2 regions of the Mesorhizobium sp. M0029 genome follow, and region 1 is predicted to be linked to the other one. Evidence: riboswitches for the same ligand, from Rfam matches in the RefSeq annotation. Region 1 holds a riboswitch; the other holds the start of a gene.
What was found. A riboswitch is a leader RNA that binds a small molecule or an ion and turns the genes downstream of it on or off. The one in region 1 is predicted to bind thiamine pyrophosphate.

Region 1 (7,677 bases):
CAGACGGCGAGTTGCTTGTCCATGTTCGCCTTGATTTTGTGCATCGGCACGTGGCCAGGCCCCTCGATCATCACCTGGCAATCCTTCGCCCAGGCGATCTGCGTCAGCTCGCCGAGCGTTTCCAACTCGGCGAACTGCGCCGCGTCGTTGGCATCGGCGATCGAGCCCGGACGAAGGCCGTCGCCGAGCGAGAAGGAGACGTCGTAGGCTCTGGCGATGTCGCAGATCTCCGCGAAGTGCTCGTAGAGGAAGCTCTCCCGGTGATGGTGCAGGCACCATTTGGCCATGATCGAGCCGCCGCGCGAGACGATACCCGTCACCCGGTCGACGGTCAGCGGGATGTAATGCAGCCGCACGCCGGCGTGGATGGTGAAATAGTCGACGCCTTGCTCGGCCTGTTCGATCAGCGTGTCGCGGTAGACCTCCCAGGTCAGATCCTCGGCAATGCCGCCGACCTTTTCGAGCGCCTGGTAGAGCGGCACCGTGCCGATCGGCACCGGCGCGTTGCGCACGATCCAGTCGCGGATGTTGTGGATGTTGCGGCCGGTCGACAGGTCCATCACCGTATCGGCGCCCCAGCGGATCGCCCACACCATCTTTTCGACCTCTTCCGCCATCGACGATGTGACGGCGGAGTTGCCGATATTGGCGTTGATCTTGACCAGGAAATTGCGGCCGATGATCATTGGCTCGCTCTCGGGATGGTTGATGTTGGCGGGGATGATCGCCCGTCCGCGCGCCACCTCGTCACGCACGAATTCGGGCGTGACGAAATCGGGCAGCGTCGCGCCGAAAGCCTCGCCGTCGCGCTCAAGCTTGCCGCGCAGGATCTCGCGACCAAGGTTCTCGCGGATGGCGACGAACTCCATTTCGGGTGTGATGATGCCGGCGCGCGCGTAGGCAAGCTGCGTCACCGCCTTGCCTGCTTTGGCCCTGAGCGGTCGGTGGCGGATGGGAAATTCTGGCGTCAGGCGTTCGCCCGTCGCGAATCCGTTGTCCTCCGGCCGGACATGGCGGCCGTCGCAGACCTCGACATCGCCGCGCGCCAAGATCCATTCGTGGCGAAGCCGGGCCAGGCCTTTTTCGATGCTGGTTTCGACAGCCGGATCGGTATAGGGGCCCGACGGATCGTAGACGGTGACGGGCGGTTCGCCGGCTGTCGGATGGACGGAGATTTCGCGCATCGGCGCCCTGATCTGCGGGTGGATGGCACCGGGCTTGTGGATCTTACGCGAAGCAGGCAGCGGCCCCGTTGAGACGGCTGGGGTGAGGGCATTCATCTTGAGGCTCCTTTGCTCATGCATTGGAGACCCAGTTCTGTGCCGGAAGGATGAAAAGACGCTTCTGTCGACCTGCCGAAACAGGACCTCGGGCGTGAACTCCCGCAGAGCGCTTGCACCGTCCCTACGCCAGTATGAACTGGATCAGGTTCAACGGGTCACTGCGCCGCGAAAGCCAGCAGTATCTCAGCCCCTTGCCGGGACTCCCCTGGTGAATGCCTCAAGTTGAACGGGCCGGCGTTGTCTTGTCAAGCGCATGTTCGTCCTGCGGCGGCGGTGGGCGGCATTCAAATTGGGCCCAAATTGGGCCGACGGCCTCGCCATGGGTCGCGGAGAAGTTCCGCGGGAGACAAGGCAGGTGTGGCCAAAGCTGCATTTGCCTCGTCAAACTTGATGTGACATTGACGTAGACGGAACTGCTGCGTTTCAAGGATCTTAAGCCGTCAATGCCTGATCGGAACAGAACTGGTGGGCCGCCCGAACGCCCCACAAACATCGTGCTCTCGATCACCTCTTATTGTCGCCGGAAAAGGGGTGATCGACCATTCGATCAAGTCGACCGCTCGCTGAAGGGCGCCCTCGGTTTCAGCACGGCTGGGCGAAGTGGCAATGACATGTCCAATCCAGTCTCGGAAATCCCCCTTCCTGACGATCGGTGTCTTGGGTTCAACATTCAATTTGACCTCGGCCACACCTGATATAGCAGCTGCCTGAGTGTCGCCACCAATCCAGTCGAGGGTGCCATCTTGATCAGGAAGCAGGAATCGCGCGGCCGCAGTATGCGAATGCTTTTTGCGCAGATCCCATTCCTCGCCAATGACAAGCTTGATGTGCTCGGTGACGAGGTCGACACCGTAAGCTAACTGGACCAGTTGAGGGTCGGGCGCGCCACTAAGACGCGGATTGACTTCAATGACAACTGGATCGCGTTTCGTGCACCGGAGTTCAATGTTAGTTGGCCCCCAGCCAAGGCCGAGAGCCCGCAAACAGCTCAGCGAAACATCGGCGATGCGCTCACGCTCCTGATCGGTTAGCAGGGCCGGATACGTCACCTCACGTATGACGAAATGGGGGAGGGGACCAAAGTCATTGGCGCAAATCGCAACGACCTCATTCCCCATAACATTAATGCTATAGAACGGGCCCTGTGCGAATTCTTCGACGAGTATTTTCGGTGTAGACCGCCATATGTGCTTTCCGCCCAATAGATGGGTCGTATGTTCGGCTACGTCTTCGAGGCTGCGGCACAATCGGACACCCATGCTGCCGCTGCCTACTGCCGGCTTAAGAATCACGGGCAGGCCGATCTCTGCAGCCGAGCTTTCTACCTCCGCCGCATTCGCTGCCAACCGATAGGCCGGTATTGGAACGCCGGCCTGCGCGAGGAGTTGGCGTTGCTTGAATTTGTCGCAGCTTCGTTCAATCGATTCAGGGTTCGGTCCCGGTAGATCGAAATGCCGGCAAAGCTTGCCAACTGTCGCATAGATCGATTCATGGTCCCCGGCAAAGCCAGTAATGCCAGCAATGTCGTGGGTAGCACGCAGCCGCGAACTTTCGCGGACCAACGCTTCGAGATTGCCAGTGTCGACACGGATTGCCTCAACGTTTTCCGCCGAAAGATAGTCGTACCGAGGTGGATCAGCCGTCAGAGTAATTGGATGAAGACCAAGACACTGAGCCGCTTGGACGTATAGCTGACCAGTACCCCTATGGCCTTCGACCAATATGAGCGCTCTTCTTCTTACCATTGCTGTTAATCCCGATGTTGCGTGCTGGCGGCGGTCCGAGGGTACCGGTGTCACTTTTGTGGCCGTGCCGGACCTCAGACTCGGGGTGCCGTACCATTGTCAACGACTGACGGTTGTAAAAATCTTGTAAATTGATTTGAAGGATCTGTTGCAGCGTTTTTGATTAGGGCGGCGTCGGAGGCTTGCTCCGTTCAAACCAGGTTAGCTGGGGTTGGTGTGTGATCCCGTGGGCCTGGGCGTGACCTACCCCTCGGGTAGGGCACGCCAAGCCACATCAAACTCGCAGCACAAGAACATGCGCTCTGGTCATACCGGCTCATGGTGAGCCCTGAATCTGGAACCGGCCCGATGTGTAAGCAGCGAGTCGTCAAACGGCCCCATTCAATCATGGAGTCACATCATTTAAGATCGCGAAAGCTGTCATTGCGGGTTACGGAACTGCTTTCCGATGACATTCGAAGATGCGATCGGGCGTCAGAACCGGATCGCTGACCGCCGCTTCCACCTCGGCGAGCCCGGCTGATATAATCAGGTCTGAGGCTGCGCGCCCTGTCGTTCCCAGCATTTACATTAGGCAGCCTTGCCAAGATTGTCCCGCAGCAGAACCTGCCTGAGCGCATCGACGAACGTCCGAATATCTGTCGTACTATGGGCAGGCGTAACCGTCACCCTGAACCGCTCGGTTCCCACCGGAACACTCGGCGCCAGAATTGGCTGAACGTATATTCCATGCTGATCCAGAAGCTGGCGGGACGCTTCCTTGCAACGGAATGGATCACCAATAGGCACAGGAATGATGTGGCTTCGGGTCGGCATGACGGGGATGCCCGCCTCTTTCAGCAATCCGATTAAAAGTTTCGTTTTCCGGTGCAGATCAATTCGTTCTGAATCTGAATCGCGAAGATGGCGCAGCGCTGCCAGCGCACCAGCCGCTAGCGCTGGCGCAAGCGCCGTGGTGAAAATGAAACCGATCGAGAAGCTTCGTATGCTGTCAACAATGGAGGCAGGTCCGGTCACATAACCCCCCATCGAGCCGAACGCCTTACCTAGCGTCCCTTCGATGATGGTTGGACGATCCATGATGCCAAGTTCCGCGGCAATGCCGGCGCCTTTCGGACCGTACATTCCCGATGCATGAACTTCATCCAGAAACGTCATTGCGCCAAATTCGTCCGCCATGTCACAGATATCTTTGATCGGTGAAATGTCACCGTCCATTGAATATACCGATTCAAAAACAATGATCTTGGGTCTTGCAGGATTTACGCTGCGCAGAAGCTCCCGCAAATGCGCAACGTCGTTATGCTGGAAGACGCGCTTTTCGGCCCGGCTGTTGCGGCATCCTCTAATAATTGAAGCGTGGTTGTGCGCGTCAGAAAATATAATTGTGTCCGGCATCAAAGATGCCAATGTACTCAATGATGAATCGTTTGAGCTGAAGCCGGAAACAAAAATCAATCCTGCTTCCTTGTTGTGGAAAGCTGCAAGCTCCCGCTCGAGCAACACGTGATAATGGTTGGTGCCACCAATGTTGCGGGATCCTCCCGATCCTGCGCCGTTGGCATCGATGGCGCGCTTCATTGCCGATAGCACTTTGGGGTGCTGCCCCATACCGAGATAATCATTAGTGCACCAAATGGTTATCTCTTTTTTCGGCCGTCGGGCCTATTGAGCCAGGCCTTTGGGAAGTTGCCAGACTGACGCTCCAGATCGGCAAATTCACGATACCCGCCACGGCCTTTGAGTTGCTCGATTCTTCCGGCGAAATACTGCACATAATCCAAATCAATCTCCTGTTGGGAAGCCGTTTTTCGGCGCGCTCAGTGCTGCTTCACAGCGCACCTGCGCCGGCCCATCGCGTCGCATCCCTCGACAAGCACCAGCAAGATTGGATTTCGACTACGCGCTTGATCTTGCGGGGGTTTCGGCCGCTCCAGCTAATTCGGGTAACGCGCCCCAAAGTGCAAGTGAAGAGAATGTTAAATCTATTTGTTACTGAAATGTCTGAAATTGCATGAGTGTCGCAAGCGATTTCATAATTCTGGCCAGTCGTCGTTCGATTCCTGTCGCGGCCTTGTCAGAGCTGCGCTCGGCGGGCTTTCGGGCCCGAGAGCCGCAATGCGCGAGGGCCGCGTCTTGTCGCGCAACAGCCCTTGAAGCCCTTCGGCGGCGAAACGCTCTGCAAACGCCATACGCAGCTTTTGGACGTGCTGGCCTGCCGGATCATCTTGACGGTGCCGACGTCATCGTCGGTCCAGCCGGTTCGGAGTCGCCTCAGAATCGGAAATTTCTGCCCATCAGACTGGAAATTGACATGTAAGCTTCCCGGCTCCTTCAGATGTCATCATCTCTCGCACACCAACTCATGCCACGCAGATGAGATCGCGCCTTTTTCTGTCGTCACATTCCATTGTCAGAATCGGAAAAGAAGGGTCTCCTTGTTTTTATATGAAACAAAATTTCACAAATAATTATGAAAACGGACATGTTTGCTGCAGACAATTAACGTGCACGTACTTGTCTGCCGCTGCATAACGAAATATAGGCAGCGATTATAACTTATAAACGTAGTGAAACGCGTAAATCGACATTTCCATAGAGCTGCAGCAGAGGCGAGGGGAGTCCCATGGGCCCTATGAAGATGCAGCCCGAGGAGATGGGCAGCCTGTCCGCGCGGATTTACAGCAAGGTGCGGGATGGCTTGATCATCGGCAATTTCGCGCCGGGCGATCGTCTCCTTATGCAGGATCTTGCCGGGCAGCTCGGAACCAGCATTACGCCGGTGCGCGAAGCCTGTCTGCGGCTCGTCAGCGAGCAGGCGCTCGAGTTGCGCTCCGGCAGGTTCGCCGCGGTGCCAGACCTCAGCCGCGCCCGCTACATTCAGATCAAGCTGATCCGCGTGGCACTTGAAGGGCTTGCGGCAGAACACGCTGCCGACCATTTTGCCCCCGCCGATCTCGAACAGCTTGAGACCTTCCGCGCCTCATTTGTAGAGAGCCATAAGGCCGGTAATATCAAGGAAGCGCGATCCTCCAATCGCGCTTTCCACTTCGGCGTCTACCGCCTGTCGCGTATGCCGATGCTGATCGGACAGATCGAAAGCATGTGGGCCTCGATGGGTCCAATCCTTAACGTTTACGATCGGGAAATTCCGCGCGGGTACACCGGCGCGGAAGAACATGACCATCTCATCGAGGCCTTGAGGACTGGCGACAGGAAGAGGGCCCGCGAGGCGATCGAGAACGACATCCAGCGAGGCTCACATGGTTTTCTGCGCTATTTCGACGAGCGCGGCTCCGGCTGAGCTGAATTGCCCTAAGCACCATCGATCTGCGCGACGCGCGGTGTGCGCAGGCCGGCTGTTTCCCCGCCGTCTACAGTCACCACCGTGCCGTTGACATAGCTCGATTGATTCGAAAGTAACCAAGCGACCACATCAGCGATCTCTTCAGGGGCACCGAAGCGGTTGGCAGGGATCCGCAGTTCGAGCTGCTTCTTGCGCAGTGCATCGCTTATGATGTTGCCCATCATGCGTGTTTCGATCTGGCCGGGGCAGACAGCGTTGAAGCGGATCTCCTCGCCGAACTCCAGCGCGAGGGCCTGCGTCAGCCCGATGACCGCGGCCTTTGAGGCGCAGTAGGCAGCGAGCCCTTCTTCGCCCGTCTTTCCGGCGATGCTGGCCATGTTGACGACTGAACCCCTCCCGAGCCGCAAGCCGTCCAGCGCATGACGGATGAAGAAAAAGACGCTGCGTGCATTAACCGCAAGGACCTCATCCCAATCGTCCTGGGTGGCGGTGGCGAAGGCAATGCGCTTCGACATGCCGGCATTGTTCACGAGCCCCGCGAGCCGGCCGTTGCCAAGTTCAAGCGCACGGTCGACGACACGGCGGCAATCGTCTTCACGGATAATGTCACCGGCAACGAACGTGACACCGTGATTGGCGCGTTCGAGCGCCGCGCCCGCTTCTGCATCTCGGCCGGTCGCCACCACTCTGGAACCGGCAGACGCAAGTTTCTCCACGCAGGCCCGCCCAATCCCGTGCGTGGCGCCTGTTACGATGATCATTCCAATTCACTCCATTACGTATTTGGCAACCGCACAGTTTGGGGGGCTCGCTTTTGGGCCAATCCCCGCCCCATCAAATCATGACGAACAACGTTGTCGTCACCTAGGATCAGTGGATCAATTGTGACGCAGGTTAAAGCCGGTGGACTGGCCCAAGCGCCGGGCCGTCGGCCCAACGGCTGGATTGGCGATACTGCGCATGTGGCCATGTCTTTCCTCGCGTGATGGGGTGTTCCCTAGAAGCGGAGCGATATGCGGGTGTGACGACCGATAAGGCGGACCGGCTATTCCGATAGGGACATGCATACTGTCGCATGACCGACTCGTCATCCCCGCAAGGCCAGTAATGCCAGAAGTGCTGCACAATACGCCAAGAACGCACACCGACCAATCAGTGTTTCGACTGTTCGCCGTACACGGGATCGGCCTCTCAGCTGGCAAAACCATGTCGCAATGGCTGGACGTGCATCGCGATTTGCGAGCCTGGTGACGCGGGACTTGCGCCGGCACGCCATCAAGGGAACCGGCCGCGACGGCTTGCCGGCGGAGGCTGTGCTGCCCTGCCCCTGCTCAAGCAGCAC
Region 2 (7,677 bases), on a different contig from region 1:
CGGCAATAAAGGCGGCGGCAACAAAGGCGGCGGCAATGACGGGGGTGACAGCAAAGGACGAGAGAGATCGGCGAAGGCAACATGGTTCGCTGTGCTCAAGGACATTCCTCTCTGCGAAAAGAGATATCGTACTTTATGTACGAACGAGCGTCAAGCCAATTTCGTACAGTTGGGACGATGACAATGAATATAGCAGCGGTCGCTTCAGCTAATCACGCATCGTGAATCCTTCAGGACTCGCACCAATTTCGCGGAGGGATTTTCCCAGGATGGTGTTGACTGTTTCCCTCGTGTCGGCGTCGAACAGGTTCAGGCCGCGCCGGATCGTCTCGCGCCAGTTTTCGCCCTTGTCCCACGCGTCCATGAAGGCGAAGGCAAGGTCGTCCTGGCGACGCGTGGCTTCGAGCGCTTGGGTCAGCAGGCGCGCTTGATGGAGATCCTTCTCCCGCTTGGCCAGCGCTCGGCCCGAGTCGCGAGGCGACGATCAGCTTGTGGATGGCGTAGCGCTGGGGCGAGGGGACCAGCACAGGCAAGCCCTAGCGACGCAGCAGCACAGTTCGGATGGGGTCGCGGATAAGGAAATGCAGAAACCGTAAGGGCTGCGCGGAGGCTCTGCCGTTTTCTTGTAATTACGTTTATCAGCTTGAATTTCAACGCAGTTATAAGAAATTCGTGGAAATCTCATAACGCAACGAACTGACGAGTCGCTCTGAACGCCCGGGCGCCCGGCCCGTCTGGCCCAAAACACTTTGCCGCAGTGCCTTCAACAAACGGCTTCCCCAATGTCGCGAACAATGCTTTAACCCGCTCATCCACAGGGGTGCTCCGTATGGTCGGGGCTGAGATGAGGGCGGCAAGCCTTCGGACCCTAAAGCTGATCTGGATAATACCAGCGGAGCGAGGCGGGCGATGTTTTCAGGCGCACAGATTTCCCTTTATCCCATGACCGACGATTTCGTCGGCGTCATCCTTGGCGCGCTCGGCGCGCTCGATCCGTGGCGCGACCGGCTGCGGATCGAAACCGACGACATCTCGACGCTTATGGTCGGGCCGCCCGAGGTGCTGTTTCCCGCCATGCGCGACCTGTTCGTCGCGGCGGCCAAAAGCGGCAAGCACTGCGTGCTTTCGGCGGCGGTCTCGCGCGGCTGTCCGGGCGAGCCCGACGATCCGATCTGCCGCTCCGACGAGACCGGCGGCCCCGCCATTCCGCTGGACGAGCGCAAGATCGCCGCGATCCGCGCTGTCCAGGCCACGCCGTCGACCGGCCAGCCGGTGGCGGCGCAGTTCTCGCTCTACGTCATGGGCACGGGCGACCATATGGACGAGATCTACGGCTGCATCGATTTCCTGAAACAGTCCGGCGTCTTTGAGCGCTCAAAGAACTTCTGCACCAAATTGCGTGGCGATGCCGGTGCGGTGTTTGCCACGCTCAACGAGGCCTTCTGCCGCTTCGGCCCCGGCGCCGGCCACGTCACCCTCGACATCACGATCTCGGCGAACAGCCCGAGCGCCGTCTGAGCCGCGGCTCAAGCGTCGTTCCTTGAGGATATTGCCGTGGCTGGTTTATCTGACCCATTGCGTGGAGGAGATGCCTCTGACACCTCAGCACAGAGAGGAGGGGAGCCATTGGCGATTGGCGAAGACCGCGATGCCCACGAATCTCCCCCCTCGAGCAGGAGATGGCCGGCAGGCCAGAGGGGGTCCCAGCGCGTGGAGCGCCGACGTCCTTTTCGCATCGGCAAGGCGTGGGCGCTCTATGCGAGACGACCCCCTCTGTCGCCTTCGGCGACATCTCCCCCTCGAGGGGGGAGATTAGCCGCAGCCATCGCCAAGACCATCCCCGCCGCCTGCGCCTCCGCCCTGCTCCTCGCGGCGTGGGAGCTCTACGCCCGCTATGGTGGCGCTGCGCCCACCATGCTGCCGGCGCCGTCGCGCGTGCTGCAGCAGGCCTGGGAGCATCGCGCTGCCCTTGCCGACAACACGCTGCCCACCATCCGCGCCACATCAGCCGGCTTCGCCTGCTCGTTGGTCGCTGCCTTCGTGCTTTCGGCGCTGGTCGATTTCTTGGCCCCGCTGCGCCGCGCGCTGTTTCCGCTGCTGATTGTCAGCCAGACCTTGCCGCTGGTCGCGATTGCGCCGCTCATCGTACTGTGGTTCGGCTTCGGGCTGATGCCAAAAATCTTGCTTGTGGCGCTCGTTACCTTCTTCCCGATGATGGTGGCGCTGGTCGAGGGTTTTGCCGCGACCAGCAAGGCGATTTCGCAGATGCTCGCCACCATGGGGGCAGGGCGCTGGCGCATCTTCTGGCTGGCGCGCCTGCCTTCGGCGCTGCCCTATTTCTTCGCCGGGCTGCGCATCTCCATCACCTACGCCGTCGTCGGCGCGATCTTCGCCGAATATGCGGGGGCGGCGAAGGGGCTGGGCATCTACATGCTCAATGCCAAGAACAACTTTCGGCCCGATCTGGTGCTCGCCGCGGTCGCCGTCAGCGCCGCGCTCACGCTTGTCTTGTTCGCCATTGCGGTGCTCGTCCAGCGCTTCGCCATGCCTTGGGAGAATGCAGGGAGCGAAAGCCGCGACGGCAAGGTTGAAGCTGCAGAAGAGAACCGTCAATGACGCGGCTCGAACTCCGGGACATCAGGAAGAACTTCGGCGCGCTTGAGGTGCTCGCCGGCATTTCGCTTCATGTCGCGGCCGGCGAGTTCGTCTCCATCCTCGGCCCTTCCGGCGCCGGCAAGTCGACGCTGTTCCAGTTGCTGACCGGTGCGCTGAAAGGCGAGGGCGACATGCGCTTCGACGGCGCGCCATTGCAGGGCAGCCCCTTCGCCTTCATGCCGCAGCGCGACGCGCTGATGCCGTGGCGGCGCGTCATCGACAATGTGACGCTGGGGCTGGAAGTGCAGGGTCTTGGCCGCAAGGCGGCGCGCGAACGCGTCGCGCCGTTGTTCGCTGAGTTCGGCCTTGCCGGTTTCGAGCGCGCCTGGCCGGCCGAGCTTTCCGGCGGCATGCGCCAGCGCGCCGCCCTTTTGCGCACCGTGGTGCAGCAGCGCGACATGCTGCTGCTCGACGAGCCCTTTGGCGCGCTGGATGCACTGACCCGCGCGGGTATGCAGCGCTGGCTGGAAGGCATGTGGCAGCGCCACCGCTGGACGGCGCTGCTGATCACCCATGACGTGCGCGAAGCCGTCTACCTCTCCGATCGCATCTATCTGATGTCGGCGCGGCCGGCCCGCATCATCGGCGAGATTGCCGTGCCGCTGCCGCGCCCGCGCACCACCGGCAGCGATGCCGCGCGCCAGGCCGCCGCGCTCGAAGCCGACATCCTCGACACGCTGCTCAATCCCGGGACTGACCGGCCCTCGTTCCCGCAGACCGCTCAAAGGAGTTTTTCATGACCGAATTCACACGCCGGCAGGCTTTGCTGCTGACGCTGGCTGCCGGACTGCCGCTTGCCTCTCGCGCTCATGCGGCTACGCAAAAAATCACCGTCGCGCTCGACTGGACGGTCAACACCAACCATGTCGGCCTGTTCGTTGCCCGCGACAAAGGGTTCTACCACGAGGCCGGGCTCGATGTTGAGATCCTGCCCTATGGCGATACTGGCGCCGGCACGCTGGTCGCCAACCGCATCGCCGATTTCGGCATTGCCGGCGTCGGCCTGTTCACCCAGCGGGCTGCCGGCGCCGATCTCAAGGCGGTCTACGCCGTGGTCCAGCAGGAGACCGGCCGGTTGGTCTTCAACGCGGATCGCGGCGAGATCAAGAGTCCCAGGAATCTCGACGGTCTGACCTATGGCGGCTTCGGCAGCGCCTGGGAAAACACGCTGATCTCGACCATCATCCGCCACGATGGCGGCAAGGGCGTTTTCGAGACGGTGACATTAGGCACCTCGGCCTATGAGGCGCTGGCCAACGGCTCGGTCGACTTCACGCTGGAGGTCTCGACCTGGGAAGGCGTCGCTGCCGAGTTGAAAGGCGTCAGGCAGCGCGGCTTCCGCTACGCCGACTACGGCGTGCCCGACGAGCACACCACCTTGATCGCCTCCAGCAATGCATATCTCCAGGCAAACCCGAAGGCCGCATCGGCCTTCGTCGAGGCAACGCGGCGCGGCTACCAATTTGCCTGCGATCACCCGCAGGAAGCCGGCGATCTGCTGATCGCTTCCAACAGGGATGCGCTGACCGACCCGGCGCTGATCCACGCTTCGCTGAAAATGCTGGTCGACGGACACTTCTTGCGCAGCCAGGACGGCGTCATCGGCACCATCGCCAGGGCCAAGATCGAGGCGATCGGAACCTACCTCTTCAGGGCCGGCATATTGCTCGATGGCGATGGCAAGGTTCTGAAGGAGAAGCCGGATTTCGGGGGGTATTTTACGAACGAGTTTTTGGGCGCGTAATCTCCCCCCTCGAGGGGGAGATGTCGCCGAAGGCGACAGAGGGGGTCGGTACGTCCTGACGCGACTTCCTATCGCGGACAGAGGACGTCAGCGCCTTACGCGCGGCGACCCCCTCTGGCCTGCCGGCCATCTCCCCCTCGAGGCGGGAGATTGCGCCTCACCGCCTTCTCCCTCACATATCGATCATCGAGCGCTTCACCCGGCCGATGATGGTGATGGCGCCTTCGAGCGCCGGCGGCGGGATGTCCATGTAGGAGGCCGGCTGGAAGGGCGGGTTCTCGTTGGGGCGGTAACGCTTGTAGGTGGCGTGGCCGGATTCGTCCGAAATGACGTAGCAGCCATTGGTCACCAGCCGCTTGTCCCTGAGGTTGACGAAGATGATCGAATCCGGTGGCGAGATCTTGTTCATCGACGGGCCGTCGACGCGCAGAGCAATCCATTGGCCCTGCTCCAGATCGGTGGTGGGGATGGTCGGATAGTCGCTGAGATTGACCACCATGTCCTGGCTGCCGAGTTCGCCGGCGCTGATCCACGAGACGATGGGCACATCGACGGTGGCCAGCGACGGCATCGGGATCTGCCGGCCCGACTCGTCAAAGCCGAAATGGCCACCCGAAAGGCCGCCGCCATCGCCGTTGAACAAGAGCCAGCCGGGATCGACGCCGAACAGACGACCGTATTTCTCCGCCGCCTTGCGCGACAGCGGCCGGTTACCGTTCTCGTGACTGATCAGCGTGTTCTTGTTGATGTCGCGCAATGCCCGCGCCGCGTCGCTCGGCGAGGCATAACCCGCCTCCGCCCGTGCCTGCTGCAATCTATGCCTCGGTTCCTGCATCGTACAAACTGCCTGAAATTTATCGTCCAACACGTACGATTTCGCTTGCGTACGTTTCGTACATATCGTACGCTTAGCGCATGATCGAACAAACCGCAAGCGTTTCCGCAGACATCGTCAGCTTTCTCCCATCGTCCGGGCTGTCCTCCTCCCCGGTCCGGACGCAAACCGGGGCTCTTGCCCCGGATCCGGTCGAACCGTCGTTCCCCCGATCGACCGGAACGGCCGGAGCCGCTCCTCTCCCGGCTCCGGCCACCTCTTCGGCCCATGGCGCCGCCAGTGCGCCAAGGGCTGTTTCCGGCGGGCAGGGCATCTCCTGCATCCGCACGGAAGACGGCACCGTCATCCTGTTCGACCGGCTGACGGGCAGGGCGGTTTCCGCCCTCACCAAAGCGGCCGCCGAAGCCGCCTTGCGGCATCTCGCCAGCGCGCTGCCGGCCGCCAGTATCGGCTGACCGCACCGACCATCCGCTCTGATTTTTTCCCGTAGGCCCTCGGGCCGGCGCTCCGCCTTTGCGCGCGCAATCAATGGATACCGACATGACTGCCTATACCGAGACCGAATTGCAGGAGATCGCCGTCTGGCTGAGGGATGGCCTGTCGGCCACAGGGATCGCCGTCCGCTTCACGGCGCTGCGCGGCAGTCCGGTCTCGCGCAATGCCATCATCGGCATCGTCCACCGCAACAGCGCGTTGAAGACCATCGGCTTCGCCAACCCCAGAGGCGGCAGGTCCGGCGGCCGACCGAGGAAGAATGCGACGGCGCCGGCTGCAGCCAACGAGAACACGGCAGGGAAGATCCTGCCCGTTCAGCCGAGCAAGCCGGCAAGGCGGCCTGAAGTTTCGAAGCCGGCCGCACCGGCCACACCGGTCGCCAGGCAAGCCAGACACACGCCGGCCAGGCCATTGTTGCCAGCCCGTCCGGCGCCCTCGATCCCGGGCGAAGGACGGCTGGTGGTGGACGGCGAAGTCTATCGCTTCAATGTGCCGGCGCCGCGCCCTGCCTCGCTCGGGCGTCAGCCGCATGTCGCCGCCATGCGCTTCATCGACTGCCTGTTCGACCGCTGCCGCGCGCCGCTCGACCTGACGCTGGAGGAAGACCCCGACAACGATGCTCCCGGCAGTCGGCCGGGGCTCGAGATGCTGTGCTGCGGCCTGCGTACAAGGGCGCTGAAAAGCTACTGCGAATATCATCAGACGCGTTTCCACCGACCTGTGGCGGAGGTGGTGTGAGCGGCTGGGCTCCGTTCCTCGCCTCCGGACGACCCCACCAATGATCGAAAGCCGGCGGGACAGCGCCCCCCTCTGTCCTGCCGGACGTTCGTCGCTCGGAAAGCCAAGCAATTGGCTTTCCGTCCGCTTCGCGGACCACTCCTCAACCCCCACGAGGGGGGCGATCGGATATCGCCGCCGATTTCGCCAATTGCCAACGTTGCAGAGGCGCAGCCGCCGAAACTGCCAATCTCCCCCCAAGTGGGGGAGATGCCCGGCAGGGCAGAGGGGGGCGCGAAGGAACGCCAACCTTCCGGCTCAACAACCCAATCTCCACAAGGACCACGCCATGAGCAAAAAAACCGCGCAGAAAGCCAAACCGCCGAAGCTGCCGGCGGGCGAAGTCGAGCAGGTGCGCATCCGCCGCGAGATCGGCCATGATTTCGCGCTGAAGGACGATCGCTTCGGCCGCAAGCGGTTGAGCGTCGGCACCGAAGAGGCGCGGCGCGTCTACGAGGTCTCCAATGACGGCTACACCGCGACCGGCGGCATCGTGCGGGTGCGCAATGTCGATCCGCTGGTCGGCATCACCTCGCTGACCCGCCAGCAGCGCGAGGCCGGCCAGCGGTTTCGCGACGATTTCGAGCGCGCCTCGCGTGACGGGCTGCGGCCGATGCCGTGGGAAGAGCGCATCGACGGCGGCCGCATCAATGGCGGCATCCCCGACCGCGTGCTCAACGCCGGCCGCGCCCACACCCATGCCATCGCCGCCATGGCCCACTGGGAAGTGGCGGAGGTGGTTCGCAAAATCTGCCTCGAAGGCCAGTCGGTGAAGGCGCTCGCCGAACGCACCGGCGAGGGACGAGATGTGGTGGTGAAGCTGTTGAAGGTCGGGCTCGACCTTTTGGCCGTTGATTACGGGATGATGATGATGCGGAAGCCGCGATAAGGCCGGCAGCCGCGTAGTGAAGCGGCCGGCCGGCAGATGCCGGCCGAACCGGTTTCACCCTATCGGATCACCGTTCGCAAACGCGAATTTCCTCGACGATCCTGTGATGATGGCGCCAATGCTTGACCAACTCTATGCGGCAATGGCGATGATGCCTGTGATACCTGTGGTACCTGAAGCCGTTATCGTAGGCATCATACTGGTAGTAGGGGCGAGGAGCGTAGCGATCGTAATAGTCGCCATAGCTGTTATTGTAGTCATCGTCATAGTAGCCGTTGCCGA

Region 2: another riboswitch for thiamine pyrophosphate. It lies ahead of NKJ76_RS19555 (YkoF family thiamine/hydroxymethylpyrimidine-binding protein); the one in region 1 lies ahead of thiC (phosphomethylpyrimidine synthase ThiC).

Annotation. Positions count from the first base shown of each region.
Region 1 is NZ_JAMYVF010000022.1:34,657-42,333, reverse strand. It holds gene thiC (phosphomethylpyrimidine synthase ThiC) at 1-1,280, opposite strand, end outside; TPP riboswitch at 1,384-1,500, opposite strand; gene NKJ76_RS27360 (ATP-grasp domain-containing protein) at 1,724-3,028, opposite strand; partial or broken gene hemA (5-aminolevulinate synthase) at 3,599-4,812, opposite strand; gene NKJ76_RS27350 (GntR family transcriptional regulator) at 5,664-6,332, shown strand; gene NKJ76_RS27345 (SDR family NAD(P)-dependent oxidoreductase) at 6,344-7,096, opposite strand; partial or broken gene NKJ76_RS27340 (ISNCY family transposase) at 7,462-7,677, shown strand, end outside.
Region 2 is NZ_JAMYVF010000011.1:171,791-179,467, forward strand. It holds gene NKJ76_RS19550 (hypothetical protein) at 209-364, opposite strand; TPP riboswitch at 807-919, shown strand; gene NKJ76_RS19555 (YkoF family thiamine/hydroxymethylpyrimidine-binding protein) at 910-1,518, shown strand; gene NKJ76_RS19560 (ABC transporter permease) at 1,774-2,616, shown strand; gene NKJ76_RS19565 (ABC transporter ATP-binding protein) at 2,613-3,395, shown strand; gene NKJ76_RS19570 (ABC transporter substrate-binding protein) at 3,392-4,399, shown strand; gene NKJ76_RS19575 (LexA family transcriptional regulator) at 4,572-5,234, opposite strand; gene NKJ76_RS19580 (hypothetical protein) at 5,315-5,689, shown strand; gene NKJ76_RS19585 (GcrA cell cycle regulator) at 5,775-6,467, shown strand; gene NKJ76_RS19590 (DUF6456 domain-containing protein) at 6,796-7,395, shown strand; gene NKJ76_RS19595 (hypothetical protein) at 7,463-7,677, opposite strand, start outside.